DNA from 3 places in the Alteromonas sp. ABH4_456 genome. Region 3 is predicted to be linked to each of the others. Evidence: predicted binding sites of a transcription regulator. Region 3 holds the regulator's gene; each other region holds the start of a gene.
What was found. The regulator LexA, encoded in region 3, represses DNA repair genes until DNA is damaged. The targets are predictions, from matches to a motif close to TACTGTATNNNNATACAGTA.
Positions count from the first base shown of each region.

Region 1: recN (DNA repair protein RecN) is a predicted target of LexA. The motif match lies at 4,576-4,595, and genes of this name have one in related genera.
Region 2: ACXAG2_RS04495 (exonuclease domain-containing protein) is a predicted target of LexA. The motif match lies at 4,947-4,966, and genes of this name have one in related genera.

Region 1 is NZ_JBSWXO010000001.1:480,342-491,022, forward strand. Features, by position in the region: gene ACXAG2_RS02205 (c-type cytochrome) at 60-542, opposite strand; gene ACXAG2_RS02210 (LysE family translocator) at 766-1,386, opposite strand; gene ACXAG2_RS02215 (GNAT family N-acetyltransferase) at 1,437-1,862, opposite strand; gene ACXAG2_RS02220 (helix-hairpin-helix domain-containing protein) at 1,876-2,115, opposite strand; gene ACXAG2_RS02225 (DinB family protein) at 2,272-2,808, opposite strand; gene ACXAG2_RS02230 (hypothetical protein) at 2,862-3,047, opposite strand; gene ACXAG2_RS02235 (IS5 family transposase) at 3,263-4,243, opposite strand; gene recN (DNA repair protein RecN) at 4,604-6,286, shown strand; gene ACXAG2_RS02245 (outer membrane protein assembly factor BamE) at 6,424-6,780, shown strand; gene ACXAG2_RS02250 (DUF4097 family beta strand repeat-containing protein) at 7,040-7,720, shown strand; gene ACXAG2_RS02255 (P1 family peptidase) at 7,764-10,019, opposite strand; gene ACXAG2_RS02260 (DUF445 domain-containing protein) at 10,110-10,681, opposite strand, start outside.
Region 2 is NZ_JBSWXO010000002.1:330,157-340,837, reverse strand. Features, by position in the region: gene ACXAG2_RS04530 (tetratricopeptide repeat protein) at 1-1,226, shown strand, start outside; gene ACXAG2_RS04525 (hypothetical protein) at 1,226-1,522, shown strand; gene ACXAG2_RS04520 (PepSY-associated TM helix domain-containing protein) at 1,536-3,158, shown strand; gene ACXAG2_RS04515 (DUF3325 domain-containing protein) at 3,155-3,493, shown strand; gene ACXAG2_RS04510 (high-potential iron-sulfur protein) at 3,515-3,808, opposite strand; gene ACXAG2_RS04505 (flavin reductase family protein) at 3,992-4,648, opposite strand; gene ACXAG2_RS04500 (zinc ribbon domain-containing protein) at 4,650-4,841, opposite strand; gene ACXAG2_RS04495 (exonuclease domain-containing protein) at 4,993-7,116, shown strand; gene ACXAG2_RS04490 (hypothetical protein) at 7,233-8,153, opposite strand; gene ACXAG2_RS04485 (outer membrane beta-barrel protein) at 8,488-9,042, opposite strand; gene ACXAG2_RS04480 (DUF3750 domain-containing protein) at 9,172-9,669, opposite strand; gene accC (acetyl-CoA carboxylase biotin carboxylase subunit) at 9,796-10,681, opposite strand, start outside.
Region 3 is NZ_JBSWXO010000002.1:444,932-455,612, forward strand. Features, by position in the region: gene ACXAG2_RS05000 (cytochrome c oxidase assembly protein) at 1-577, opposite strand, end outside; gene ctaD (cytochrome c oxidase subunit I) at 587-2,209, opposite strand; gene coxB (cytochrome c oxidase subunit II) at 2,219-3,304, opposite strand; gene ACXAG2_RS05015 (YceI family protein) at 3,712-4,284, shown strand; gene ACXAG2_RS05020 (serine hydrolase domain-containing protein) at 4,394-5,533, shown strand; gene lexA (transcriptional repressor LexA) at 5,636-6,262, opposite strand; gene ACXAG2_RS05030 (type 1 glutamine amidotransferase domain-containing protein) at 6,521-7,198, opposite strand; gene ACXAG2_RS05035 (coniferyl aldehyde dehydrogenase) at 7,233-8,513, opposite strand; gene ACXAG2_RS05040 (substrate-binding domain-containing protein) at 8,581-9,270, shown strand; gene ACXAG2_RS05045 (MFS transporter) at 9,295-10,596, opposite strand; gene ACXAG2_RS05050 (LacI family DNA-binding transcriptional regulator) at 10,639-10,681, opposite strand, start outside.

The DNA.
Region 1 (10,681 bases), on a different contig from region 3:
GGCCGCTATAAGCGGCCATTAAATGAACATTACGGATAATCCGTACCGTTTTTTATTGATTAATCAGCTTTGTAATCGTCGTGGCAAGACTTGCAGGTACCGCCTACTTTACCGATTGCCTGAGCGAATTTGCTTTCGTCACCTGCCGCAGCAACAGTCTGTAAATTAGCAGCAGCAGACTTCAGCGCGCTGATCTTGCCTTCAAAATCAGACCAGTTTTCCCAGATCTCATCTTTTGCTTCGGTGTCTACATCAAACTTGCGCGTATCAACCTTTACGTAATCTGCCATCATGTCAGCCAGTTGTTCCAGACGCATTGCATTGGTCTCAATAACTTCCTGATTAAACGGGATAGCGCCTTTCGCCATGCCGCCCAAAGGCCCCATGTTGCTGGCTACCAGTGTGTAAAGCGCATGTCTGTACTTGGTTGCCGCTTTCGCGTGTTTTTCGTTCATTGCAGCTTCCTGAGCCAGAACGCTGCCGGTTGTCAGGCTTGTAACCACGACTGCTGCCATCAGGCCGGTCTTGAGCAGTTGCTTCATTCTTTTCTCCATTAAGATACGGTAAATGTGGTGTGTGATAGTTTACGCATCCGTCCCTGCGGACAAGCTTACTTTACCCCTGATCCGGTTGCAGTTTCCAGGGTCATATCATGTTATTTGTTACACTAAATCTATATTCGCGCAAGGTAATGTACGACAAGCGCATTAAATACGAAGTTGAACGAATTTTCTTCACTCCAGTAACGGGACGACGCCACTTTCTTTAACGTTGCTCACTGAACGCCAGTTTCAGCCCGAGCGCAGCAAAACTGGTGGCAAAGAATTTCTGTATGAAAACACTCACCTTCTCAGACTTTAAAACCCGGGCGCTGAATAAACCGGATAACCCGCCGTAAACCAGAAAAACAGCAAAGGTCATAAGCATAAACACGGAGCCGTGAAGTAACATACTGGCGGCAATGGTACTGTCGCTGCCGGTGATAAATTGAGGCAGAAATGCCAGAAAGAAAATAGACAATTTCGGATTCAGGATATTCAGCAAAAATCCCTTTATCATGAAACTTACATACCCTGCCTCACCCTGCGCTTCACCGGACACCGCCAGTGGCCCGGACGAGCGCCACATTTGCCAGGCCAGATACAACAGATAAGCACACCCGGCATATTTCACTACCGAAAAAGCTACCGCACTGGCATGGAAAATAGCGGCCAGACCGAAACTACTGGCCAGCAGCGCAGGAATAATCCCCAGCGTACAACCCAGCGCAGCAAAGAAACTCGCCCTTTTTCCATGGCAAAGGCCCGTTGCCACGGTGTACAACACACCCGTGCCCGGCATCAGCACCATGACCAGAGACGTTAATAAAAATCCGGCTGACAGCATTGTTCTCTCCTTTTCCTTCAGGTTTCTGAATGGGTAGATGCTTTCAAATCTTAATCCGTAATAAAACGGCTCATTCCGTGTCCCAGCGGCTCACCATTTCGCTCAGTGAAGCCGTATTTGGCGTAAAAGCCTTCTTTTCTTTTTGCTGCTAACAGGCCCGCTGTTGAGCCGGCCTGGCAATGTTCTGCAATGTATCCGTTTATTGATTCCATTATCCGGGCTCCGAGCCCGAGTTCCTGAAAATCAGGATGCACGATGACATCCTGAAGGTAAAAGTACATCGCCCCGTCACCAATCAGCCGCCCGCAGCCAATTAGCGTTTCCTCTGAATACAAACAAACCCAGAACAATGAATTATCAATACTCTTCTGAATGACTGCCACCGCAGGATTATTCCACCCTGCAGTCTCCCGCAAGACAGCAAATGCTTTCGCGTCGGGCGGCCGGGTGATTAAAGTGATATCTGATACTGGCATGCTTCCACACCGTTCAGTTGCTGATTTCTGTTCTTGCTTGTTGGATTGCGGCATCCACCGCCTCCACCGCTTTAGTATTCGTCCAGCATCTCGATTGCAGCATGGAAGATACCAGTGCGACGACTTCTGAAGCATTGTGGCTGGCGAGTTTTTCAAAGGAATCCAGCCCAACTTCCTCAAAGCGCTTCAGCACTGTTGGACCTACGCCTTTGACTGCAAGTAAACAACTTTTTTCTTCTTCCGTGAATGGCATTTGCCTTGTTCCTTCATCTGTGAATTTTGATTCATCGCGCTCTGCTTCAAATTACCAGTTTCCGGTTCTGAACGCACCTGGCAATTCATTCAGATTAGCTTTGCAGACCATAGTGTTTATCAGATATCTTTTTGCGGATGCCTGAGAATAACCCTGTTAAATTTCTTCTTTGATCAGCGCAAGTAAATCGGTAACCCCAACATCCTCACCCGCCTGCGATAGCAAAGTAGATACCTGACCACGGTGATGGGTTTGATGATTAAAGAAATGAAGAAGCAGACTCGCAAACCGCTTGTTAGCAGCGATGCCTTTTGTGTTCCGATAGCTGAGCACGAAATTCAGATCGTCAGCGGTCAACGCACCAGTCCATTTGATTATCTGATCGTCCAGCCAATACCTGCGCTCAGATAATGCCTCAAAGTCGTCATAGAGAATGTGATCAAGGCTTGCCGGTTTCGGAAGGTCAACAATGTCGAGCAGCAAAGACTCACAGGATGGGTGTGTGGCAAATCGTTTCAGCCAGATAATGTCCGCGACAACAATATGATTAAGCGTGCCCAGCACAGATCTGAAAAAAGCACCGCGATCTGCCGTTAAATCTTCCCGGCTTAGACGCCCAGCAGATTCATAAACCTTTAAATTCATCCACTGATTATATTCAGCCAGTAAGCAGAAATGACTTTCCAGACTCATGAAACAAACCTTACACGAATTTGGCCGCGAAACATTGCACTATCAGGCGGCGATTACTTTAACGACAACTTGTGTTCGCAACTTACCACAGCAGCACAGAAACCTGAGAAAACAAAAGCCAGTACAGAAACGAAAATTGCCACAATGCCTCCGAAAGCCATACCAAAACCTTCATGAGAGACGACTACGCGGAGACCAATGCCGTCGTCCTCAAGAGGAAGTGGTGCAGACAGGTTCATAGCAATATTAAAAACAATCAGCGCTACGACTTATACAAACACGGCCGCAGCGGTCAACGCAATGAACCTTGCTGAGTAAAGCAAAATACGCAGTTTAACGCTTAGTTAAGCCGCAGCATCACCTGTCTAATTTTTAAACTCTAATTTTGCAGTTTAGGCCAATATACCGCTATTTTAGGCCGGATTTCGACCTTATTCCGGGCTATTCCCGGATTTCAGACAAATCTTGGCTGTCGTCGTAGCATTTGGTCTACTTTAAACAGGTTCGCCAAGGTGAATAACATGGCTAACTGTGAGTCATTTTTCATCAGCCCTTTATAACGTGCTTTGAAAAAGCCAAACTGACATTTGATAATGCGAAACGGGTGCTCAACCTTGGCCCGGATGCTGGCTTTTAAATATTCGATGTTAATGGCCGTTTTGTTTTTGCGGGGATGCTTCTTCAGCGCCCGAACTTTGCCGGGACGCTCAGCAATTAGCCATTCAACATCCGTGTCTTTAAGTTCTTCCCGCTTTTCTGCGCCTTGATATCCAGCATCGCCAGAGATGAACTCCTCACCGCCATGCAACAGGTTCTTCATCTGATTCAGGTCATGCTCATTGGCGGCGGTGGTTACCAATTTATGGGTGAGGCCACTCTTGGCATCCACACCAATATGGGCTTTCATGCCGAAATGCCATTCATTACCTTTCTTGGTCTGATGCATATCCGGGTCACGTTCACTCTTTTTATTTTTAGTGGAGCTGGGGGCTTTAATAATCGTGGCGTCCACCAGTGTGCCCTGCGTCATCATGACACCGCACTCCGATAGCCATTGATTGACGGTTTTGAATAATTTGCGAGTCAGCTTGTGCTTTTCCAGCAAGTGGCGGAAGTTCATAATGGTAGTACGGTCAGGAATGGCTTTATCCAGCGACAGTTGTGCAAACTGACGCATCGAAGCAATTTCATATAACGCATCTTCCATTGCTTCATCACCAAGGCTATACCATTGCTGCATACAATGAATGCGAAACATGGTCTCAAGCGCATACGGACGGCGACCATTGCCTGCTTTAGGATAAAAGGGGTCAATCACTTCCAGCTGTTGAGACCACGGCAGCAGGTTATCCATTCTGGATAAGAAAATTTCTTTTCTCGTCTGGCGACGTTTGCTAGAAAACTCACTATCGGCAAAAGTTAACTGTTGGCTCATGGGCTGTAATGGCTGTGATTTACTATGCAGCTATGATCTCACATTCAGCACTTATTCGCATCTTCCCTAATGATTTTCGCTCAATATTCGTAACCAATAAGCGCATACCCTGAACCACTGTCTAAGTGTAATTCTCAGGGATGAAATGACTATATTTCGCTCTAAGCGAACATCGACAAAATCAGATACTTCTGTAAAAGGCATCACTTAAAACCTTCTCCAAACCAAACTACCTGCCAAGAACTCCTCAAACACGGCCGTAGATAACAACATTTTCATGCCGCCTTAAAAACTTCACTTTACACAGCCAAAATACTGTATATATTTACACATACTGTATAAACATACTGCGGTGAACACATGCTGGTTAATCTGTCGATCAAAAATTTCGCTGTTGTTAAGCAATTATCTGTCAATCTTGAGTCGGGTATGACGGCCATCACCGGTGAAACCGGTGCGGGTAAGTCTATTGCCATTGATGCACTCAGCCTTTGTCTGGGTGAGCGGGCCGATGCCGGCGCGGTGCGTAAAGACGCGCCTAAAGCTGAAATCGTTGCCCATTTTAATCTGAAAGGCCATAAAGCGGCACTGGCCTGGCTGGATGAGCAGGAATTGCTGGATGAAGATGACGACAGCTGTTTTGTACGCCGTGTCATTTCCCGCGAAGGCAGATCGAAAGCGTTCATTAACGGCACACCGGTATCGCTGCAACAGCTGAAACAGTTCGGCCAGTACCTCATTGCTATCCATGGCCAGAACACGCACCTTCAGCTTTTGAAAGACGATTACCAGCGAAAGCTGGTGGATCAGTATGCCGCGCATCCTGCCTTGCTGAGCGCCGTGTCAGATAACTACCGCTTGTGGAAGCAGAAGCAATCGGAACTGAAAAATCTGGAAACACAGGCACAACAGCGTGCTGACCGCCATCAACTGCTGGCCTACCAGGTCCAGGAGCTGGATGAATTTGCCATTGAAGATGGCGAATTTAATGAGCTTGAAATTGAGCACCGCAGGTTGAGTAACGGCCAGACATTACTGGAACAGGCGCAAACGAGTTTTTATAACCTGTATGAGAATGATGAGGGTAATGCGTTATCCATTATTCAAAATGGTCTTGACCGTCTGTCTGAGCTGGAAGAACACGACAGCGCCCTGACGCCGATTATTGCCTTGCTGAACGATGCCTCTATTCAGGTGGAAGAAGCGGCCAGAGAATTACGCAGCTATTGCGATGACCTTGAAATAGATCCTCTGCGGCTGCAACAGGTGGAATCCCGTTACAGCAAAGCCATGGAACTGGCACGTAAGCATACTGTGATGCCTGAAGAACTGTACGGGCATCATCAGGCACTGGCTGCAGAATTTGCCGGTCTGGAGCAGGATGAGAATCGTCTTGAAGATTTACAACATGAGGTCGTTGAAGCAAAAGAAGTTTACCGTCAGGCCTGTGAGGCACTTTCGGCATCAAGGCAGGTTGCTTCGGTTAAGCTGGCAGAAGCGATTCAGGGGCAAATCCGTCAGATGAATATGCCTCATGCGGTAATCGATATTGCTGTCGATTATCAGGAAGACAAAACGCCTGTAGCGTCTGGACTGGATGATGTGACTTTCCTGGTATCCACTAACCCCGGTCAGCCGGCAGACAAGCTGGAGAAAGTGGTGTCGGGCGGTGAACTGTCTCGTATCGGGCTTGCCATTCAGGTACTGACCAGCGACAAACACGCAACACCGACCATGATTTTTGATGAGGTCGATACAGGGATCAGCGGCCCTACCGCCGCCATTGTAGGTGGTTTATTACGCCGGTTGGGTAAAGTGAGTCAGGTTATGTGTGTTACGCACTTACCTCAGGTTGCTGCACAGGCCCATAACCAGTTGTTTGTGACCAAGTTCAGTGATGGCAGTACAACAGAAACACAGATGTTGCCATTAACGAAGCAGGACCGGATAGACGAACTGGCCCGGTTACTTGCCGGTGACAAGGTAACCGAATCAGCACTGGCAAATGCCAGAGAACTGTTAGAAAGTGCAGAATCGAACTAATAAGCGGTTGATTGGTCATAGGTGATTGGGTAGCATGCTGTCGCGCATTATTTTGCGACAGCCGCATTCTGACACTGGTTTGCCGGCAAAGGTAATGCCTGTCACTATAATCAAAGCATAACTGGACAAGCTCACGCATGAAGTTGTATCAAATCGCTATTTTGTTAACCGCTGTATTTTTCACCACTGCCTGTAACAACTGGATCTACCGGATTGATGTGCCACAGGGCAACTTTCTGGACGAACGTGACGTTAAAAAGCTGCGTGTTGGCATGACCAAAGAGCAGGTTGTTTATGTTCTTGGCCACCCTGTTGTTGAAGACTCTTTTGATAAGAGCACATGGTATTACGTGTACGATATGAAGCGCGGTATGTCCAAACGCGGTGAAGATTTCCAGAAGCAACTGGTACTTAATTTCGACGGTAATGTGCTGACCACCGTAGAAGGTGACTTCGAATTGTCAGAAGATTTTAATACCCCGCTCGATCAGTAAGCATTTTTGGTCCGGAACACCAAAATGTGGTGTTCCGGACTACTCCCGGATACGCTCTTCCCTCTCCCTGAACGCCAAAAATCCATAACCCCCTGATTTTAAATACATAATCACTTTTGGCTCAGCAATTGCTGAACTTGTCATACTTTTAACACTCATTCGTGTGCGGTTATTGCTCATCATTAAGTGAATCCTTCCCGGCAAAATCGGGAGTATTAACGCCATACCGGACACACATCACTACAAAACGGAAAATAGAATGCTAAACAGGAATCGCTCAATTATTGCTTTATCACTTTTATGTGCTGCCACGCTATCAGGCTGTGTAATCAATGTCGGGGGTAACGGTGATTATCACGATGGCGGCGATGTAAGCAGTGTGCTGGGATCGGTAACCATCTATGAAGGCCGCCATGCTGGTGATGTGTCTTCCGTCAACGGAGACGTGACTTTGCAAACATTTACTGTTGCTGAAGATGTCAGTACGGTGAATGGCAATATCAGTATTGCAGATAACGCTGCAATCAATGAAGCGAGTACGGTTAACGGCGATATCAATGCCGGTAAAAACCTGAATGTGTTTGGTGATATGTCTACGGTAAACGGCAATATCGGGCTTTCTGTGAATAGTCTGGTGGAAGGCGACCTGGAAACAGTGAATGGCGACATTACGGTGCCGGATGGCGAGATAAAAGGCTCAGTCACAACGCAAAACGGTGATGTCAGCTTGTCAGGCAATACCCGTATCTACGGCGACATCGTATTTGAAGAAACTGAAAATGGCTGGATGAAGAAAAAATCCGAACAACCGGTGCTTTCAATCACGGAAGATGTGGTTGTTAACGGCAATATCATTTTAGAGCGCGCCGTTGTACTTGAGCTTGCTAATCCTGCGCTGGAAAGCAAAGTAATTAGACGTAACAATAGCAACCGCAGCTAATCCTTGCAGGCCGGACAGAAATACATCTGCCCGGCCTGTTTGATCACTTACCGGTAAACTTGACGTCCAGCCAGACCAGGCGGTGATCAGAACTCGCTTCACGATCTTTCACCAGACGGTACAACGGACTGGCTTTTTCGGGCCAGAAAACACCGCTACCGGTCACTTCAAAACCATATCTTGACGGTAAAACGTAATCTGCCCTTGCCCCCCAGTGTGCAGTGAACCTGCGGCCGTAAGGCTCTGTTGAATGTTCACGGCCACCTTCACTTTCCGGGATAACATTGCCGTTCACGTACCGGTTATCAATAAGCTGTTCTATGACGCCGGGCCGGTGTTTATCACCCGCATCGGCAGCGTTGAAATCGCCCGCCAGTACGAAACGGGTGTTTTCCGGCAGACCGGATTGCTTACCCTCATCATCAATAATATATTCGCCTTTATCCGGTGACAAATAGTCAGCCATCAACCTGATTTCATCATGGTTCCGCTTTCCGTTTCGGTCTTCATCACCATCGAAATTAGGCGGTGTGGGATGCATAGCAAGTACATGCACAATGCGGCCATTAACGTTAACGGGTATATCCCAGTGAGACTTGGAGCTTAACCGGAACTCAGCCCATTCCTCTTCGTTATACCAGGGAGTATCTGTGGCCGGGTCAACGGGCTTCTGAGCACCGGGCATATCTTTCCACTTAAGTGTCTGCAAGCTGTGCACCTGATCATGTACAACGGGATATTTCGACAATACAACCATGCCGTACTGGCCGGGATACAAGCCAAATCCCCACGCATCACCGCCTGTTCCGGTGGCTTTTCCATCGTTATCCAGATCGAAAGGAGACGGCTCACCGGTATTCACCGGCGCGAGATAAACGTACGGGTAATCGATAGCAGGTTGCCCGTGCTGGCTGACATTCAGATAATTTTGAATAAAAGCCCGCACACCATCGCTCTGCGATTTAATGTAATCAAACTCATTAAGCAAAATAATATCCGGCGCGGTGCGCTGAATGATCTCAGCAATATTTTTGACCTGCGGATTATTGCCATCTGACAGCACCTTTTTAAGCACGTCATCACCGGGCGGCAGCCCTGAAGAAGGATAATTCGTCGACTCCATACTTACGTTAAAAGTAGCCACTCTTAACGTATCAGATGACTCTGTTCTCCCCTGTTCTGCTGGTAACATAGAGCGGATTTTGTCTACCGGCAGGGCTTTTACATTCCCGTGAAAACCTTCCACGTCCTCAGCCATCAGCAGACTGTTATAAATGGCTTCCTGTGTTGCTTCAATCACCGCCTCGAATAAAGGTGACACCTGACTGTTCGCCATCACGGTGGATGAATGCGCCGGCGACTGCTCGTCACGACGTAATGCATCTGCGTTAGAAAAGGCTATAACATAATCGCCGGAGCCGTTTGTCAGGCTGGCACCGGTTCGCGCAACACCGGCCATGGCCCGCTTTGCCAGCCTTTCCAGATTGCGGTCGTCCAGCGGTGCGTCTGTTGCAACCACTATCATAATGGAGCCGTCAGCAGCGGTATCGTTATTCAGTTCGTTATACAGGTAGTGCTGATTGAGCGCTTCCCCGGCTTTCAGGCCGTCAATATTCAGGATGCCGCCAAAGTTACTCTGTACCAGCACACCGACTGTGTATCCGCCCAGTGATGCAGGCAGCAAACGGCTGCTTGTACCAATTCCGCCTTTCCACCCGAAGGCGCGGGTACCGCTGCCGGCACCATTATTTCCCTCTGCAACCGGGCCACTTTGCGCTGTATTGATAGCCTGAATCACATCAGCTTTCGTTACGGTTCTGCGGCGGATGTCGTTAAGAAATGCGTCGTTGGTTTCACCTACGACAGCATTCACCGATGCCACGTCTTCATTCCCCGGTTGTGCCAGCGTCCATTCCACTACGCCGGCAATACCTTCAGCCACATTCAGTGTATTGGTAAGCACAACGGGTGTTTCAATTTCTCCCAATTCCCGGATTTGACTGATCCCGGCCATTTTGCCGTATCCATTGCCCACGTATACCGCAGCCGGTACCTTACGCTGCCGTAAATTGCCCTCTGCCGGAATAATGGCTGTCACACCGGTGTGAACGTCTTTTCCGTCATGAAGGGTTACCTGCCCCACCCGTACGCCTGCGACATCGGTAATACTGTTCAGTTTTCCGGTCGCAAGTACACCAGGCGCGATGCCAAGATCACGGGCTCTGACCTGCTCTGCGTCTGCGCTGACATGCATAAGCGGCAACACCAGCAGTAACGCCGGAAGAATTCGTTTTCTCATGTTGTTTTCGTTTTTTATAAATAAAAATGGGGAAGGAAAAGTGTCACACGATAGTACAAAAAACTCAAAAGGAAGACGGCTACGTACCGGTTATAAAAGACTGATAGCATGTTCAATTAAAAACAGACAGGCACCAATCAGCCCGCCCACCAACGTACCGTTAATACGGACTTTTTGCAGATCTTTACCGATGTTCAGTTCAATTTGTTCCGCCATCTGGTTGTCATCCCATGCCAGAATGGTTTTACGGATATGGTCAGTAAGAAAATCTGCGAGCTCCGGCGCCATCGCTCTGGCTGCTTCTGCGATGTGTACATCAACAGCGTTTGCCAGTTGCTCATCGTTTGCCACGGATTTACCTGCTTCCTGCAGTGCATGGGATAAACGGCCTGTGAATTTGCCGTCTGTGGCTGCAACATCATCGATTAACCAGCGTTTCACGTCGCCCCACACCTGAAACAGGTACTGCTGAAGGGTATCGTTGTTCAGCAATTGGTTACGGATATTTTCCAGCTTCTCTGTCATTGCAGGGTCGGTTTCCATCCTCGCGGTGAAGTCCTCCAACTGGCGGTCGAAACTCTTGCGTACCGGATGTTCATTGTCATTGGCAATATCCGCCAGAATGCTCACAATGGCTTTGGAAGCGATGTCAGCGCCCTGCT
Region 2 (10,681 bases), 110 kb from region 3:
ACAGAGTAAACCGTGACGAAGGTGAGTTCTTTCATAACGTACAGCCGTTGCTGCAAAAGCAGGATTTCAAAGGCGTAGAGCAAGCCTGGAACACCTACCGTCAGGAACACGAAAAAGTCAGTGCCATGCTGCATGAAATGATGGGCCAGGTGTTTTTAAGCTTAAAGAAAAACAGTGAAGCGAAAAAACACTTCGAACTGGCGTTGAAGGAAGATCCTTCATCGTCAACTTCACACCGTGGCCTGAGCATGATTTATATGCTTGATGAAGCTTACGAAAAGGCCCGTGAACATGTGGTGGCTTCGCTGGCACTCGGGGTGTCTGACAGTCAGGTGTATGGCCAGCTCGGATACCTTAATCTGCAACTGGAAAAACCCCGCAGTGCTACCGCAGCCTATCAGAATGCCATGATGCTGGAACCCGGTAATGCCCAGTGGGCGCAGGGTCTGCTGTTTGCGCTGATTGCCAGTGACGCACTTCCCCAGGCGTCTTCACTGGTGGGAGAAATGCTCAGTGAAAAGCCAGACAGCGCAAGGTTATGGCTGCAACGCAGTCAGATTGCGATGAAAAGTCAGGATGATCTCACTGCTATCAGCAGCCTGGAAACGGCGCTGTCTCTGGGGGAAAAGCGTGCGGAAAATCTCACGACTCTGGCAAAACTTCATGTGAAGTCCGGCAGTCCGCATCGTGCGGTTGCGCTGCTTAACGATAACGTCAGTACGTTGCTGGCCGGCAACAGTGATGGCGCAGAGACCATGTTAAGTATTGCTAACTGGCTGGCGGCCAGTCAGGACTGGCAAAACCTGGGTGCTCTGGTCAGTACATTGGATAAAAACGCTAAACGCCTTGATAGCAGTAACACAGCAATGCTGAACGTTATGAAGGCGAACCTCGCCATTGCGAAGGATCAGAACAGTAAAGCGCAGGACTACCTGCTGACTGCTATTAAAGCCGCGCCGGCGAACGGTGATGCGCTGATGACGCTGGCAGCACTTCTGCGTAAAGAGAAGAAAGACGAACGTGCAAAAATGTATTACCTGCGTGCCGAAGCACTCCCCGAATATAAAGAACGGGCCATGCTGGGACGGGCACAGGTCGCCATTAATCAGAACGCTTACGCTGATGCACTGACGTTGCTTCGTCAGGTGTACAAATCGAATCCGGGACGCAGTGATTTACTGAGCAATATTCAGTCTCTGGAAAATATTGTGAAGAACTCATCATAATGACAACACAGCATCTCCCTTTCTATTCAGCACCTGCGTTTACGGTAACTGTCAGAGTCATTCTGGCGGTGGCGGGTGGTTATGCGGCGGCTACCGCAATCAGTTTGTTGCTGGCGGCCGGGTCAGAGGTGTCCGGCCGCCAGGAAATTGCCTTTATCCGTATGGTGTTTTTCCTTGCATGGACGGTTTATATCATCTGGATATTCGCCATCAATAACCATGTAAAAGCCTTCATCACCGCGCTGGCAATTAACGCAGCGGCGTGGGGACTGGTGTGGTCCGGTGTAGCGTCATGAAGGGGAGACGGCAATGAAAGGTTCACTCAGACAGTCGATGACCTGGCTGCATACATGGAGCAGCATCACCGCGGGCTGGATCCTTTTCGCGATATTTTTCACCGGTACGCTGGCATTTTTCAGAAGTGAAATTACTCACTGGATGCAGCCTGAATTGCATGTGTCTGTGCCGGCTGAGAACAGCGCTGAAGTGGCGTACCGCTATCTGCAGGGCAAGGCCCCGGGGGCTCAGGAATGGCAAATTTCTTTACCGGGACCCAGAGAAGAAACGGTCAGTGCAAGCTGGCGCAATGGCGGGGAAGATCGCCAGCAAATGCGTTCGCAGCGTGCCGTGCTGAATGCGTCTACCGGTGAGGAGCTGACGCCGAGAGAAACCGCCGGTGGCAATTTTCTGTACCGCTTCCACTTTGAACTATACGGTGTACCGCGGGCTGCCGGTGAGACCTTTGTCGGCATTGTCAGCATGATGATGCTCATTGGTATTGTCAGCGGCGTGATCATGCACCGTAAAATTTTTGCAGATTTTTTCATGTTCAGGCCAAAGAAGAAGCTGCTTTCCTGGATAGACGGGCACGTTCTGGCATCCGTGCTGGCGCTGCCATTTCATCTGATGATCACATTCTCCGGCTTGTTACTGTTAGGAGGCACTTTGCTTCCGTGGAACGGCAGTGGTGGTGGACATGGTGGTCCTCCCGGTGGCGGAGGTCCGCAGGGACAGGGCGGGCCGCAACGGGGCGCACCGCAAGCGCGGGCAATACAACATAAGCCGGCAGCGCCAGTTGTGGACAATAGCGCCCTGCTGGCACAGGTTATGGCCAGTGCTTCTGCTGAATGGGGCGTACCTGCTGACCGCATCACCATTAAAAATCCGGGCACAGATAAAGCGACATTTTCTGTATCCGGTCCCAACCGTGTTGAGTTATCCGCCGGTCGTGGCGGGAACAGCGGGCTGGTTTTTAACTCTGAAGGTGAAATTCTTAAAGTAGAAGAGGCGTCTTCTGCACCGAATACCAGCCAGGCAATTTATAACTATATGGATATGCTGCATCAGGCCCGTTTTGCCGACAGTATTACCCGCTGGCTGCTCTTTTTTGCCGGTATCCTGGGCACGTTAATGGTGGGGACCGGTTCTATCCTTTGGGTAGAGAAGCGCGCCAAAAAGCAAATGGGACGCAGAGGTTTCGAACTGGTGAGAGGCACGAACATTGGCGCTATCGCCGGGTTGATGGTGGCTACCGGTGCTTATTTCTGGGCGAACCGCCTGTTGCCTGCAGAATTAGCGACGCGCAGTGACTGGGAAATACGTAGCTTTTTCATTGTGTGGGGGCTTTGTGTGGTAGCCGGACTGTTCAGACGCGACCGGAAAGGCTGGCTCTGGCAAACGCTGGCGGCTGCAGTGCTCTTCACCTTTATTCCGTTGCTGGATGTCGCTACATCACCTGTCCCGGTGCCTGATACGTTAAGGATCATATTCGATGCAGCCTGTGTTATCCTGGCCGCGCTGGCCTGGTATGCGGTGAGTAAGCTTAAGGCAGAACCTAAGTCAAAACGCGCGCCGTCAGGCCGCAAAGACAGCCCTGCCCGCCGGAGACGGCCTGCACCGGAAGCGGGCAGCACCGGGGAGCAGACAGCATGATGACATTTTTGTGTTTACTGCTTTGCATTGCCGGTTTCCTGCACTTTTCTATGGCTAATCCGAAACATTTCCGTGCGGTCACCGGTGATGAGATTGAAAATGTGCCCGGGGGCAGGCTGATATTTCAGACGCTGGCACTGTGTTTTCTGACTGTAGGGACGTTTCCGGCGATAGCCGGCTGGCAAACTGAAATCGGACTGGTTGTGTGGTGCGGATTGCTGCATGTGGCAGCGGTACTGGTATCTTTGCTGTTTACTTATCAGCAGGATGCGCTGGCATTTGTATGGCGCTGGTGTGTGCCGGGAGGCTGGCTTCAGCGGGTATTACCCCGCTGATCCAACTACCCGGGTTCAAACTTAGCCCGGACGTTTTACCCAGGCACTGCACCAGCCATTGGTGTTAACCAGTTTACCCGGGAAAATGGCGCAGGGACGGTGAGCTTGTCCGTCCTCACCCTGAATGTACATGCAATTACCGCACTGAGACCCTTCCACCGTTGATTTCGGGGTATATTTCAATGCCTGTGCTGTGGGGTCGTCGGTCTGCAGTTGCTCCTGTGCCTGTGCGCGAAGTGCAGTGCCACCTAACGTCAAACCGATCAGTGTGGTGCCTGACAGTTTTAGGAAATCACGACGGTTCACATTACTCATAATTTGCTCCCATAAAGCTTAAACGAGAATGATTTGTTTTTATTTGGTCTTATAACGTAAAAAACCTGCCGCGATGACAGGTTTACCATGACGATAGTTATACGACACATTTACGGGACTGCCAAATCGTTCCGTCACATATTTGATGTAGATTAACTTTTCTTCACCGCAGGACCTGTGCATTTACGCGTTTTTACCTGCCAGCGTGACGGGTTTGTCCGGTTTCGCATAGGCATAACGGGCGATGGGTTCCGCAAGGTGGTATGTATCCAGCCCGCTGATACAGGCAAGATTCATTTTCTCCAAATCCAGTTGTCCGTCCTCACCGGTGGCCCCTTCCATCACGTAAATATCAAGCACCCTGCCAATGACCAGTACTGTCTGATTACATTGCAGCGTGGTTATTTCTTCTGCCGCCATGGCCATACGCAAAGGACTTTGGGCGACAAATGGCGCGGCGAATCCGTCTTCTTTCAGCGGTGTTAAGCCTGTGGCATCAAACTCACTGGTGTGTTCATCATAGCGGGCGGAAGTCTGATGAGCTTTATCTGTCCAGCCGGCGCTGACTGCATTAATGGTGTACACACCTGTTTCACGAATATTTTCCAGCGTTTGCCGTGGCACAGTATGCGGACGTAACAACATGCCCTGAAGAGGAGGATGCGCCCCCACGTGAAATACAGAGCTGATAATGGCCAGGTTATCCCGTTTACCGTCAGTGGTGCCCACAAGGTTGGCCCCTTTGTAGCCTGACAAGCAGTTGATCAGGTTCGTTCGGGTCTGTTTTTCCAGCTCATTAATAGCAGCAGAGGAAAAATGCCGCATGGACGGGTCAGTCATATCAGGCATTCTCCTGCTCAACCTGCACGGTCAGGTTGTCGCCGTCACTGAACACTGTCATTTCAATAGGCTGACAGCAGACCTGGCAATCCAGTACCTGCATAACATTGATATCGTTCTGCTCATCAATTTCTACTTCATTCGGCTCCATGCAATAGGGGCAGTGAAATAACTTAGGTGTCGTCAGACTCATAACCACTCCGGATAACTGATTAAAATGATGTTGCTAACCTTTGATATACGAAGAAAACAGATAACCGGATTGTAAGGAAACTGCATCCGGCGGGTTGATTAAAGTGGCTGTATAAATATACACTTGGTCAGGTGTACAGTATCCGGTGCAGATGATGCGTAAAACGTTGCCTGAAAAATATTATCTTGATCACTTCCGAGAGTTTTTGTCCTTTTTCGACGGTGCCAGTGGCGCATTGCTGGACGACAGTGCGCGGCGTTTTATTGAGGATTTCAATGCACTGCCGGAACCGCAGCAATGCATCATCGCCCGTGCAGCAAACCGCAAATACGCCATCATCAACCGTGAGCATTTCTACTACGAAGAAATACCGCATCCGCAGCAGCAAATAGATGCGCTTTCCGCCTCCGGCTGGTTCGGGTGTGTAACAGAAGCGCCGCTGCAGGAACTGGCCGGTATGCTGACCAAGGCTGATATTCTTCAATATCTGCATGATCTCGGGATCAGCGGTCAGCCTGCTTCAGCTAAAAAAAGTGTACTGATGGCAGACTTATTCGATGGCATAAAACGTCATGGCTGGCCGGCGTCATTGTCGGTGGAGCATTTACTGTTTTGCCGCTTCGATGCCACTATGCGTTATTTGCTGTTTCTGTTCTTCGGCAACATTAAAGGGCGGCTGAATCAGTTTTCCATGCGTGATCTCGGTATTATGCGTACGCGGGGCCAGGCTGTGTCTGATCAGGCACGCTTCGAATTGCCGGAGGATGCCGGCGCTGCTTTTTACTATGCTTCACGCACCGGCGAACTGGATTTTCTTGATGATGAGGCCTGTCTGGCAGCAGCAAAAGCCCCCGTGCCGGAAACCTTCTCCACCATTTCAGCAGTGCTGGCGGAAAAATACCACGCAAAACTGGGGTCAAAGCTGCTTTCTGTCGACCGGCAGGCTGCACTGACTTTTCTTGAGCAGTCTCCCGGCGACACAGCAAAAGAAAAATGGATTCGGGAAGCTTACAAAGAGGGATTGAAAGACGAGGTAAAGCAAAGCCTGGAAAGCATTATCGATACCCCGCCCTCAGATACATTGCTGGCTTTCGCAGAAGATTTTTATCAGCGCAAATATCATAAGAAGCGTACCAGTATAGTGACTGATATGTTGCGCAACGCGTCCCGCACATTGCAACTGGATGAGAGTCAGAATCAGTCTGTTGAACGGGGCGTCATTGCCTGGTATCAGCGTCACGGCGCTGAAGCCTGGCGAACCGAGAATCGCTTGTGGCGGAGTCTGTTTGCCCTCACGTTCTGGACATTATTGTTTGAAGAGGATGCGCCGGTAACTGCCTTCGACCGGCGTCCCCAAAGCCTGAAGAATAATGCTTTCTATGATTCATTTGCGGTAAAAATTGATGAACTGCTGGCAAGTTTTACTACTGCAGACGCACTGATGAAGCATGTAACGGCCATGGCCGCTGCCCATTATGGTGAATCGAACAGCTTGTTCCTGTGGGGATCGAAATTGCTGGATCCGGTCAAAGGCTTGTTGACACATGCGCCGGTTACACAGGTGACAGCCATGCTGAAAATGATGGCGCAGGACTTTGCCAGTCTGCGTGACGGTTTTCCCGATATTATGGTGGTGGAAAACGGGGCGCTGCGGTTTGAAGAAATTAAGGCGCCCGGCGATCAGCTTCGCCGCAACCAGCTTGTCAGTATTCAGAAGCTGCAGCAGGCCGGATTTGATGTGCAAATAACGCAGGTAAGCTGGTACCGTGACCCGGAGCAGCCCTATGCTGTCGTTGATATCGAAACCACGGGCGGCAACAGCCAGTATCACCGGATCACCGAAGTCGGCATTGTGAAAATTATCAACGGGGTAGTGGTGGATGAGTGGCAGTCTCTAATCAATCCGCAGCGACACATTCCTTCGTCTATTACCCGGCTGACCGGGATCAGTAATGACATGGTCGCCGGTGCACCGGTGTTTGCCGACGTAGCTGAATCCATCGAAGCGTTTACCCGCGACTGTGTGTTTGTCGCCCATAACGTTAATTTCGACTATGGATTTATCAAGCAGGAATTTGCCCGTCTTGAGCAGCCTTTCCGGCGGCCCAAGTTGTGTACTGTCAGAGAGTCCAGAAAAGCCTTTCCCGGACTTGCCTCATATTCACTGGCGGCGCTGACAAAACACTTCGGCATTGATATGGAACAGCATCACCGGGCATTATCTGATGCAAGGGCGTCAGGCGAACTGCTGGTGATGACGCAACAGCAGGATTAAAAATGCTTAATGCATCGTTGCTGAACCCGCGGGTTTTCTCCTGCGTATTTATTATGCACTGTTGAAGTGTGTACGCGTTCTTGCTGTTTGGCCTTCTCTCCGGGAAGGCCTTTTTTTTATAACTTCATTTTTAAACCGGTGAGAACACGCTCTACGTTGTCCACCACGTCCAGCCGGATAAACCATTCAGCATCTTCTGCGAACAGCGCACTGCCGCCTATTTCGCCGGAAAAGCCATGACCGTATCCGAGAAAGTCCTCGGTGAGTTCCGCACGGGAACCCAATCCTTCATCAACCCGGGAAGCGTAGACAAAGTAAGACAGCGGATAGTTTTTAATGGCACCTTCCCCGGCAACGCCAATAATGGCTTTATTGCGGGACTGGTCAAGACGCTGGATCCACTCAATAAATACTTCGTGCTGCGGGTGCCAGGCATAGCGGTATTCACTGCGGACAAAATTACCGCCTGTCATGCGCTCCAGACTGATCTCAAAGCCGGCTTTATCTGAAAAACGGCCCGAATATTCCAGCTCTGCATAATCCAGTTTCGCCGGTAGTTGCAGAGCATCTGAGGGATCCTGATTATCCAGTTGTCCGGCAACCAGCTCTACAGCATGATGACTGTTCAGATTAACCACATGGCGAATACCTTCAATCCACCCGTCTTTCGACAAGCCGGTGGAAGATACCCGTCCTTTGTAGGTGGGAATAATACCAATCTCCGTCTTGCCTGCAGATGACGTACGTCTGACATATAAACGACGGACTTGAAGCTGCTGGCTGCTACCGTCAAACAAGGTGTTATGACTGGAAGAGAAGTCATTCCCGGTGACAATAAAACTGTTCAGGCTCCAGTTTTCCCCCATAGCGAGTTGAGGATAATAGCGGATCCGGTATTGCGTGCGGTGATCTCTGTCTGAGCGGGCATCTGAACGAACCTGTAAATCCAGCTTGTCGTTAAAAGACCATTCACTCTGACCCGAAGCACTGGTGCTGATAAAAAGAGCAATACACAAACCTGAAAAATACCGCCACATAACACTGCTTTCCATATACCGGACACAAATAAACCAAACACGATACGATGAATTTATTACATTAGCTCAGGCGATAAATGTTCGGGGCAAAAAAAAGCCAGCACGGGGCTGGCATAGAAGTGGAACGCAATGAGATTGGGAACTCAAACACATCATCGGGAGAGATGTTCAGGAAGAGGCCTTCCCGTTTGAAGTTGAGATGATAATAGCGCTGACCAGCTGGTCCGGATATCGGGAAAAAGCGATGAGTGAAATCGTATTTTACGAATGATCTTGCGAGTGATTTAACGAGGACTGGGGGAGAGGCGGAAGCACCACCTCCCTGCATGCAAAATCAGAAGCGGTAACCAATACCTGCCATCAATGCCGCAGAAACGTCATCGCCAGAGTCTGATACTGCTGTTGATTCGAGCTTGGCATAAAAGCCCTGCGCTTTACCCGAAAAGGTGAATCTCGCGCCTATTCCGGCAGTAAACTCATTTCTGCGATAGGTACTCGTGTAAGAGCCGGGAATGCATTCAAATTCATTGCAGATAACGGAGCCTATCACTGCGTTGTCTTCATCTATCCGCGATACCCCCAGCTTTCCATAGAAACGAAACCAGTCTGTATTGAAATCGTGACCCAAATTTAACCCGGCGTAAGCAATGGTAATCATCCCTTTTTCACGGCCATATTTGAATTCTACAGAGGTAATTTCGTTGAAATCGTATCCGGCTTCCACATATTGACCGGAGTAGCCGCAACTACTGCAATCTTCAGACGTTGTTGTGAAAAAACCGGCTCCGGCGTAAAGACCACTGTCTTGATCAGCCAAAGCAGAGGGAGCAAACAAACCGGCGGCAACTGCAGAAGCTAACAGCGGGGCAGCTTTGAAAAAAGACGACATAAAACAACTCCTTAATGAATCAACAGATACACCTGTAAAGAGCAGGAATCTGATGCACCAGTCCGTCCGGTGCACTCATAAGGTAGATGCTGATGCGTTGTTAAGCCACCCGTGAAGTGTAACCAAACATTACCTGGCGTAACCTGAACCAATTGCGGTAAAAGGCATATCCAGTTCCAGCTCAGGAACCTGGAGGCCTACCCAGGCCGGAAAGGTATTGCTGTTCGGTCCCGGAAAAAGGGTATATTCATCTGCCCAGGGATAGCGGGCAACGGCTTCCTGCACCTTAGGTAACAAAGCTCTGGCTTTTTCACCGGTAACCGAAAGGACTTTCTCCGGCTTTGCTCCATACCAGTAGCGATCCGGCGTCGGCGTGGTGTACTCCCTCAGCGCAGGCAGGCCACTTTTTACCCGCCAACCTGTGACTTCATACACTGTGTACTCCGGTGCATCCTGCGGCTTTACCGCAATCCAGGTATGCACGGCAAACCAGCCACGCCAGCTGTAAGCATCAGCCGCATAGACTTCGATAACCGCGTCAGAAAAGTTATCCGGCGCATAAGCAATGCCCGCAGGCTCTCTGGACGCACTGCGCCAGTCCTGACTGGAACATCCACCGGTGATCATGATGAGCGTGAGTAACAGAAATTTTCGCACAGTTTTCTCCTTTTCTTAGTTTCATACTCTCAGGACGGTGAAAACAGCACAAACAAAAACACCCGCAAAAGCGGGTGTTTTATCGATTTTTGACGTTTACGCCATGCCGAGTTTCTTCTCGAGATAGTGGATGTTAGTACCACCGGCAAAGAAGTTTTCATCGGCCATGATACGGCGCTGTAACGGGATGTTGGTTTTAATGCCGTCTACTACCAGTTCGTCCAGCGCGTGGCGCATACGGGCAATGGCTTCATCACGGCTTTCACCGTAAGTGATGAGTTTACCAATCATGGAATCATAATACGGCGGTACGGTGTAGCCGCTGTAAATATGCGATTCCCAGCGTACACCCAGACCACCCGGTGAGTGGAAAGTGTTGATTGTGCCGGGGCTTGGAATGAACGTGTCAGGGTCTTCCGCATTGATACGGCATTCAATGGCGTGGCCACGAATTTGTACCTGTGACTGGTCAACAGACAGTGGCTGACCGCCAGCAATGCGAAGCTGTTCTTTAATCAGATCAACGCCAGTGATCATTTCAGAAACAGGGTGTTCTACCTGAATACGGGTGTTCATTTCGATGAAATAGAATTCGCCGTTTTCGTACAGGAATTCGAAAGTACCTGCACCGCGGTAACCAATTTCTACACAAGCTTTACAGCAGCGCTCGCCAATTTTGTTACGCATTTGCTCTGAGATACCAGGCGCCGGCGCTTCTTCCACAACTTTCTGATGACGACGTTGCATTGAACAGTCACGTTCACCTAAGTGAATCGCATTGCCCTGACCGTCTGACAGTACCTGAATCTCCACGTGACGGGGATTTTCAAGGAACTTTTCCATGTACACAACCGGGTTACCGAACGCCGCACCGGCTTCTGCCTGTGTGGTTGCGATAGATTGGATCAGTTCGCTTTCGCTGCGTACAACACGCATACCACGACCACCACCACCACCGGCAGCTTTAACGATGATTGGGTAG
Region 3 (10,681 bases):
TTACAGGCTGTCGTAAATAAGGGTTGTCACTGCCGCTCAGATCGCCGGCCCTGGCGGTCACGTCGTACAGTGTGTACTGCAAGGTAAAATAGGTAATATATTCCGGCAGCCCGGCATCCACGTAGAACGACATAGGCATCCACGCTTCCTGACCAGCCTGTAAGGGCTGCTGGTTAAAGCAAAAGCATTCGGTTTTATTCAGATAAAGGGCCGCCTGTCCCGGACTGACAGAGGGAATTGCCTGAGCAATGATGTTACTGGCAGCCGGGTTTCTGACGTAAAACGCCACGGTATTCACTTCTCCGGGGTGCACCTTCACACGCTGTGTTTCTGCACGAAATTCCCAGGGCATTCCGCTGTTTGTGCGGGTAATAAATTCCACGGTCACAGTGCGGCTGGTATCGATATCTTTGCCCTGCCACACTGCGGCCCGGTTAGCCGTTTTTCCGTTGATACCGGTGATATCACAGAACACGTCATACAAAGGCACCAGAGCGAAACCGAAGCCAAACATACCCGCTACGACTACAAGCAGTCGCAGGGTAAGGGTGCGGTTACCGGCTGCGCGGTTGTCCATTTTGATAACTCACTTCACAACCGGAGGCGTTTCAAACGTGTGGTAAGGAGCAGGAGAGGGAATTTCCCACTCCAGACCTTCAGCACCTTCCCACACTTGTGACGTAACCGGTTCGCCCTGCTTTTTGCAGGCTTTAATGAGCAGTACCAGGAAAATCAGCTGGGATAACCCGAAAGCAAACCCGCCAATACTGATCCACTGGTTGTAATCAGCAAATTGCAGCGAGTAATCAGGGATCCGCCGTGGCATACCCGCCAGTCCCACAAAATGCATAGGGAAGAACAGCACATTCACGGAAATCAGTGAGCACCAGAAATGCCACTTAGCCAGCGTGATATCAAACATTTTACCGGTCCACTTGGGCAGCCAGTAATACACCGCCGCCATAATGGAAAACACCGCTCCGGTCACCAGAACATAATGGAAATGGGCCACGACAAAGTAAGTATCGTGGTACTGAAAATCCACAGGTGTGATTGCCAGCATCAATCCGGACAGGCCACCGATGGTGAACAGCACAATGAAGGCAAGAGCAAATAACATGGGGATTTCAAAGGTCATGGAACCCCGCCACATAGTGGCCACCCAGTTAAACACTTTCACGCCGGTGGGTACGGAGATCAGCATGGTGGCGAACATAAAGAACATTTCAGCAAACACCGGCATACCTGTGGTAAACATATGGTGAGCCCAGACAATGAATGAGAGCAGGGCGATGGAGGCAGTGGCGTACACCATGGAGGCATAGCCGAACAGGCGCTTGCGGGCGAAGGTCGGCACAATCTGCGAGATAATGCCAAAAGCCGGCAAGATCATGATGTAGACTTCAGGGTGCCCGAAGAACCAGAAAATATGCTGGAACATCACCGGATCACCGCCGCCGGCAGCATCAAAGAAACTCGTCCCGAAGAATTTATCGGTAAGCACCATGGTCACTGCACCGGCCAGTACAGGCATTACAGCAATCAGCAGGAATGCAGTAATAAGCCAAGTCCAGACGAACAGTGGCATTTTCATCCACGTCATACCCGGCGCACGCATATTAAAGATAGTCACGATTACGTTGATTGCGCCCATGATGGAGGAAATCCCCATAATATGGACTGAGAACACAAACAGCGCGGTACTGTCGCTGCTGTATGTCGTCGACAGCGGCGCATAGAAGGTCCAGCCGAAAGCCGGGCCACCGCCTTCCATGAACAGTGAACCTAACAACATGGAAAATGCAAACGGCAGGATCCAGAAGCTCCAGTTGTTCATTCTGGGCAATGCCATATCCGGTGCGCCAATCATCATGGGGATCAGCCAGTTAGCCAGACCGGTAAACGCCGGCATGACAGCACCGAATACCATGATCAGGCCGTGCACTGTGGTCATCTGATTAAAGAAATTCGGGTCTACGATTTGTAAACCGGGCTGGAACAGTTCGGCGCGGATCACCATCGCCATCGCGCCGCCGGTAAGAAACATGATGAAGGCGAACCACAGATATAACGTACCGATATCTTTGTGGTTAGTTGTCAGCACCCAACGCATCAGGCCTGCCGGAGCGCCGTGTCCGTGGTGATCATCGTGATGTTCATCATGTGCCGCAGTGTGCTCCGGCGTCATAGTTTCAGTTGCTTTACTCATCGCACGCTCCTATTTACCGGTTGCTACTGCATTAACGTCTTTAGGCTGGATCACATCGCCGGTGTTATTTCCCCAGGCATTCCGCTCGTAGGTAATCACAGCGGCAATATCTTTCAGGGACAGCATCTTGCCAAACGCCTGCATGGCCGTGCCTGCTTTACCGTTAAGCACAATATCGATGTGCGCTTTCTGATCCTCCAATACCATCTGACTGCCTTTAAGTGCAGGGAAAACGCCCGGCAACCCCTGACCGTTAGGCATATGGCAGGCTGCGCATGTCGCGTTGTACACTTTCTCGCCGGTACTCATCAGCTCTTCTTTGCTCATGCTCATGGCCAGCAGGCGCTGCTCTTCTTCTTTCGCCTGTTTCACAATGGCTTCCTGCTCTGTCATCCAGGTTTTATATTCATCTGGGCTCTTCGCAATCACCACTACCGGCATGAAACCATGATCCTTCCCGCACAGTTCAGCGCACTGTCCACGGTAGATACCGGGCTCATTCACTTTTGTCCACGCCTCATTGATGAAGCCCGGATTAGCATCTTTCTTTACTGCGAAATCTGGCACCCACCAGGAATGGATAACGTCGTCAGAGGTGATCAGGAAGCGAACTTTTTGTCCGGTAGGAATGACCAGAGGACGATCTACCTCAAGCAGGTAGTTTTCTCCTTTTTCGAATTTGTTCTCAATCTGCTCACGCTGTGTGGCCATGATGGAGTAAAAGGACACATCGCTGTCCATGTACTTGTAATGCCATTTCCACTGGGAACCGGTGACAAGAACCGTCATTTCAGGTTCGCTGGCATCTTCCATAGCGATGAGGGTTTGTGCTGCCGGAACGGCCATAAAAATCAGAATCAGGAAAGGAATGACTGTCCAGGCGATTTCTACTTTCACGTTTTCGTGGAAGTGCGCCGGTTTGGCGCCCCGGGATTTACGGTGCTTGAACATGGAGTAAAACATCACTCCGAACACCACCACAGCGATGGCCACACAAATTGAGAACATCAGCATATGCAGGTCGTACACCTGTCCACTGATGTCTGTGACACCTTGTCTCAGGTTGATTTCACCTGCCCGGTCTGATGTTGCCATGGTTTCTGCTTGCAGCGACGCCGGAATAACAGTCATCGCTAACCCCCAAACCATCATTGCGTTACATACGAGTTTCTTCACTCAACACCTCCGTGATGGAGGATCTTGTGTAATACCCTGCTCACAGGACCCTGTCGTATCAGGCTAGCCGCCTGTTAATTTTTATCTCTTTTTGTTATTTTTTCGTTAACAACGGTATAAGAATTAAACAGATTTCATCTTGTGTCTAGTCTTTCTGAAAAAATAAATGGCCGGGGTGGCCTCAGAAACAGGGTCAAAGCACTTCATTCTGATATTTCGAATGTTTCGTTCAGATCTTCGACACATCCGTATTTGAGGAACGCCGTATTATAGGTAAGTAAATCGTCCTCACACTTGTGACATCAACGTTATGAAAGGAATGTGTAATGAATAAATTTATCCCGGCAGTATTAGTTTCAGGTTTAATCAGTGCAGGCGCATTCGCGGCGCCTGTGAGCTATCAGATTGATCCTACTCACACCAGCGTTATCGCTTCATGGAATCACTTCGGATTCTCTAATCCGACAGCCGCCATCAACGGCGCTGAAGGCACCATCGTGTTTGACAAAGACGCGCCGGAAGACAGCAAAATCGATGTGTCGGTGAAAATTGATACCATTGATTCATTTGTTAAAAATCTGAATGAAGAATTTGTCGGTGCTGACTGGTTCAATGCAGCGAAGTTTCCTTCTGCCACCTTCACCAGTACAGATGTTGAAATGACAGGTGATAAGACGATGGAAGTGACCGGCGATCTGACGATCAAAGGAGTGACTAAGTCCGTCACTATGGATGTCACTCTGAATGGTTCAGGTGTACACCCGATGACACAGAAAGAAGCGATTGGTTTTGATGCAATGACCACCATCAAGCGTTCTGACTTCGGGATTGATATGTATGTACCGAATGTGAGTGACGAAGTCACGCTGCACATCACCACAGAAGCACAAGCTAAATAAGTTTTCGCATCACCGTCCGGATGCCCGGCCCGCGCGAGCGGGCTTTTTTATTGGTAGCGGCCTGTTAACTGCGGTAGTCTGATTGTTTTTATTGTCAGGGATTGCTTCTATGTTGCGCCGCGCTGTTTTCTCCTCTTTTCTGTTATTTTTAACACCCTCTGTTTTTGCCAAAGATCTTCCTTCCGGCGCTATTAACGCTCTGTTTGAAGAAGCGGTAAGTCATGACACAGTGCCGGGTATAACCATGGCACTGGGCAACGATAAGAGCATGCTGATGGCTAAAGGCTACGGTTTTGCCGACGTGGAAAACCAAGCACTGATGACGACAGATCACAAGGTGCGTATAGGTAGTGTCTCTAAACTCATCGCCACCGCCGGATTAATGCGCCTTGCAGAAGCAGGCTACATTGATCTGGATAAACCGGTAACTGAATACGTCAGCGCATGGCCTGCTGATAAACCGGTCATTACTCTGCGCCAGCTTACCTCACATACAGCAGGCATCAGGCACTACAAAGAAGGTGCCAATGAATTCCTTCTGAATGAAAGTTATCCGGATATCTACAGTGCACTGGCGATGTTTAAAGATGATCCGCTGCTGTTTGCACCTGGCACAGATCACCGTTATTCAACGTTTGCCTGGACACTGGTCAGTGCCGCAATGGAAGGGGCTGACTCGTCCCGGGATTTCCGCGCCATCATAAACGAAGAAGTGTTCGCGCCGCTGAAACTGGACAACACGGTATTTGACGACCAGTACACTATCATCGATCACCGGGCGAGACCTTACACCGTACACGAAGGTGAGCTGATTAATGCGCCACAAACGGATCACAGCTATAAATGGGCCGGCGGCGGTTTTATTTCTACGCCGTCAGATATTGTCCGGTTTGCTGTAGCCCATGTGGCAAGCGACTACCTGAAACCAGAGACTACCCGCGCCATGTTTACTCCTGCCAGGCTTAACAATGGTGAAACCGTGGGCTTCGGCATAGGCTGGAAAACCGGTTTTGGCGATTACAAACAACGTAAAGCGTATAAAGATAATGTGAGCGCGCTGGCTTTGATGGACGATATTCCTGATGCAGTGATGCACTCAGGTGGCAGTATGGGCGGCATTACAATGACCATTCTTTGCCGTGAACATAAAACAGCGGTTACTGTAGTAAAAAATGTCAGTGGTGAAGACAATGCTGATGTTTTTCTGCTGGCGCTCAAGACACTGCACTTTGCACATACCAGCCAATAGTAATGAAAAAGGGCGATGATGGTTCACATCACCGCCCTTCTAATTTTTCAACGCTGTGGCCAGCGCACACAATAGTTATTGCACCGCGCTTAGCGAAAAGACTTACATCCAGTCAGCATTGCGGATAACACCTACGGCCAGACCTTCAATGTTGAATGGTTCAGCAGCAAGATCTACCTTGATGGTATCGAATTCTTCATTTTCTGCATGCAGCCATACTTCGCGGCCGCGTTTTTCCAGACGTTTTACCGTGACATCCTCATCAACCCTGGCAACAACAACCTGCCCATTGTGCACGTCAGTAGTTCGGTGAACGGCAAGTAAATCACCATCCAGAATACCGATATCTTTCATACTCATACCGTTTACACGTAACAGGAAATCTGCACGGGGGTGGAACAGATCAGGGTCGACCTTGTAATGCATTTCCACATGTTCCTGCGCCAGAATAGGTTCACCTGCCGCAACACGGCCGATTAACGGTAAGCCTGCGTCTTCATCGTTTTCTGCTTCCAGCGGAATATTCAGCTTTATACCCCGTGAGGTACCCGCCAGAATTTCGATAACACCTTTACGGGCCAGCGCCTTTAAATGCTCTTCTGCTGCATTAGCTGATTTAAACCCTAATTGCTTCGCAATTTCCGCACGGGTGGGCGGCATGCCGGTTTCCAGCATGGTGGTTTTGATCAGTTCGAGAACTTCCGTTTGTCTTGGAGTAAGTGGACGCATAAACAGCCCTGTTTTTCTATACAGTTCCTGTGAGTATATACAGTTGCGCTGGTTTGACAAGAGCTGCCGGCGAAATTATTACGCTTATTCAAGGGGCGCAGTTAACAGCGCCTGGTTTTCATTGCAACGATATGCATTAGTTATACATTGTAATACGCTGTTTTAGTTCTCCTTGGGAATAAAAAGGTATCTTCTTATCAAGAAATTTTCGCCAGGTGGCCTCCTAATCAGAACGCCACCGGCTAGATTTGAGGGGAATTATGCAAGTTGTTTAATCAAGGCTTGCGCGACAGCTTCGGAGCTGGCTGGATTTTGGCCTGTAATCAATCGGCCATCTTCAACTACGTGAGGCTCCCAGTCCGCACCTTTTTCATAGTGACCGCCAAGACGAATGAATTCATCTTCTATCAAGAATGGCACCACATCAGTCAACTCCACTCCCGCTTCTTCTCCGTTAGTAAAGCCAGTAACTTTACGACCTTTGATAAGCGGCTCGCCGTTATCAGTTTTTACATGACGCAGGACCCCAGGGGCATGACACACAAAACTGATTGGCTTGCCTGCCCGCTCAAACGCTTCGATCAGTGAAACAGACTGATCTGACTCGGCAAGATCCCACAGAGGGCCATGACCGCCAGGGTAAAACACTGCATCAAAATCTGCTTGTGATACGTTTTCAAGTTTGACGGTATTCGCCAGTACTTGCTGCGCCTGCTCGTCTTGTTTAAATCGCTCGGTAGCAGGGGTTTGAAAGTCAGGCAAGTCACTTTTCGGGTCCAGAGGTGGTTGTCCCCCCAGAGGTGAAGCCAACACCAGCTCAGCACCTGCATCTAAAAAGGTGTAGTAAGGTGCGGCAAACTCTTCTAACCAAAAGCCTGTTTTTTCACCGGTGTTACCCAGCTCATTATGCGATGTAAGTACCATTAAAATTTTCATATAAACCTCTCTATCTTTTATCAATATGGGTGAATCAGTGATTAAAAAAAGCGTCTACGGCTGCTTGTTTGTCTGCATACGGTGCTCGCAAGCGAAGGTTTGATGTACCCGCTTCGCTTTGTACTACCACCGCCCTGGCATGAGAGAACTGGCGGAAGCCATGAATACCATGGTAAGCCCCCATACCTGACGCGCCCACACCACCAAAAGGCAGCTCATCAATAGATACATGGGTCATAACGTCGTTGATGACCAGCGCCCCAGAAGTCGTTTGTTGCGCAAACGCTTGCTGTGCTGTGCTGTCCTCATTGAAGTAATAGGCGGCCAAAGGACGAGGGTGTTGATTAATGTACTTAATTGCCTCGTCTTCTTCTTGATACAGACGAATGGGCAACAATGGACCAAATATTTCTTCCTGCATGATCGCCATGTCGTCAGTTGCCCCAATCACCAAATGCGGAGCGATTTTACGGCTAGAGGCGTCGTAAGCCGGTTCATTTTGCGGCGCAAGATTGATGATCTCGGCGCCTTTTTGACGTGCATCTTCTAATAGATCGACTAAGCGCTGGTAATGGCGTTCGTTAATGATCGCGGTGTAGTCGGTATTTTCTTGAATGCTTGGGAAAGTTTTTCCCATGAATTCTCGCGCTTGGTCTTTGAACGCTTGAGCCTGTTCTGCAGGCAGCAAAACATAATCTGGTGACAGGCAAATTTGACCAGCATTAAAGGATTTAATCGTTAATGTGCGTTCAACGGCTTTGCTCAGGTCAGCACCTTTGGCCACCATAACTGGTGACTTTCCGCCCAGCTCCAATGTCACTGGCACAAGGTTCTCTGCAGCAGCCCGCATCACATGCTTACCCACAGCGGTACTACCAGTAAAGACTAAATGATCGAAAGGTAAGTGGCTGAAAGCTTGGCCAACATCCGCATCTCCTAGTACGACGGTTAGCTCTTCAGGGCCGAAATAACGGGCCACTAATTCAGCCAATAAATCTGAAGTCTCAGGCGTCAGCTCAGAAGGCTTCAACATGGCGCTATTACCGGCTGCGAATACGCCAGCTAACGGTCCAAATGCTAAATTGATTGGAAAATTCCAGGGACTAATGACACCAACAACCCCTAACGGTTGAAACTGTATTTCAGTGTGCATTTCAGGATCAGGTGAGGCGGTTTGTTCTGCCTCCATCCAGGTATCGAGATTATCGATCGCGTGTTGCAGCATCTTGCTGGTCGTTACCATATCGGCCACGTAGGACTGATATAAGCTACGGTGCCCAAAATCTTCGCTCATTGCAGGACTAGAGGTGGCCATTGGGCGACCTTTATTTGAACGTTCTTCTAGTGGCGTCGAGCCTACCTCCACAGCGGATGAATTAGCCATGGGCATTGGTGATAAGCTGGAAGCAGCAGAGGCGGCTTTGGCTTCAGCAAGAGATCGATCAATGGACATCTCTGGTGTCTTGCAGATAGTCGGACATGCGGATTTTATAGCTGAGATACTCAGTGTACCGATGCTACCGTTATTGGAGTCGGGGGTGAAAATTCGTATGCACACCGGTAACGGCAGTATGGTGTCGGACATGTTACTTGAGGGGCACTGTGATCTGGGAATCTCAGCCCACCCAGTCTTAGATGATCGTTTAAAAAGCGAGCTGATTTATACCAGTAAAGTACTCCCAGTGGCCGCTCCAAGTACCGTAAAGCGCATATTGTCAGCACAAGACTTTGGCGAAGCGATTCGTGCCGAGCCTTTATTGGCTTATAACCTGGAGTTATCTTTGATCGAGCCTTGGCTGCTAAAAAATCAAATTAGTATTGCATCGTTGGTGCCTGCTGTTGTTAGTCAAGATCTGCGTGCCCAGCGTAAATTGCTGGCACAAGGCTTTGGTTGGTCTGTTATGCCCGAGTTCTTATGTCAGCAGCAAATTGCTCAAAGCGAACTCATGGAGATCCCTTCGCCAGTTGGTACACATGAAATTCACTACTACCTAATTTGGTTACCCAGTGCTTTACGTCAAGTCCGCGTTGCTCACGCAAGACAGACCTTACTCACTCAATTAAGGTCGTAATGTCGCCGTTTACTCTGGGCGTCATTATTTATCTTTTTCAGTAGCTAACGCGTTATGCACCGCACGGGTGAGAGGATAAAACCAGAGCACCACAGCCCCGAGCAGACAGCCTGCGCTGGCTACCAGCGAAATGATTTCGACAAACAGCACAGACTCAATATCAGCGTTTGCACTTTGCGCCGCATATTCCAGCGCACCGGCAATCACAGCAAAAGACAGCCCGTCGCTTATCCGCATCACCAGATGAAATGCGCCAAAGGTAAGCGCCTGATTAGGTATCCCCTGATCCCTGGCACCGTATTCAATGGTGTCTGGTAATGCTGACCACACCAGTACCAGCAGTCCGCCTGAGAAAAAACCACAAACAGCGAAATAAACACATGCACCGGTCATCGTGGCCGGGATCAGCAGAAGAAAGCTAAGGAAAGTCACAGCCAGCCCGGCCAGCGCAAGGATCATGGCATGATGCTTTTCCATGCGCTGTGAGAGGCGGTTAAACCAGGGTAGCGCCACCAGCTTTCCTGCCGCCAGACTCATAATGAACCAGGTCGTCAGCTTCTCGTCGTGAAAAAGCATGCTTGCGAAGTAAACGCCGGATTTGTAGAACACCGGAATAAAGATACACGGCAGTAATGAATATACCGCCAGTACCATGAATGCCTTATTTCGCAGGAGTGCACGGAATGCTTTACTGAGCGGAGGCGGGTGTTTGACCGCTGTCAGATTACCTTCCCGCCAGACCGGCAAAATACATAAATAAATATTCACCAGCATGAACACGCTTGCCGTGATAAGCAAGATAGTCCGCATCCCGTTATCCTTTGACTCCAGCATGGCAAGTGTATCGCCGGCAAATGCGGCGAAGAGCAGGATTGCACAGGAATTATAAAAAATGCGGGATGAAGACAGACGTGTCCGCTCATGGCTGTCTCTGGTCAGTGACCCCATCATCGCGTTGTGAGGTATGTCTACCAGTGCATAACCAATGCGAAAGAGGATGGTCACCACAAGATAAAAAGTAAACAGATAGTCCGCACCGGCCGGCAGGGGATAAAACAAAATAGCGAACGACAGTACTGTCAGCGGCGCACCTGAGGCGATGACTTTCTGGTAGTGCAAATTATATCTGTCGAGAAGCAGAGACAGCGAGATATCCAGCACGCCGGATACAAGCAGAGACACCATCAGGATCAGGCCCGCTGCCGCTGCCCCCAGTCCCTGTATATCGGCAAAATAATAAAGCAGCAGTAAATCAGTAAAGTTCCAGAGTGTACTTTTAGTAAAAGCACCGGATGCATAGGCCTGTCTCTGGAAAGATGTCAGCATGAGCAGCTTCCGGAGGGCGGGATAGCAACCGGCATATTCATATCAGAGCAGCGGCCCGCAGGAGCTTCGCTGCACGTATTTACAA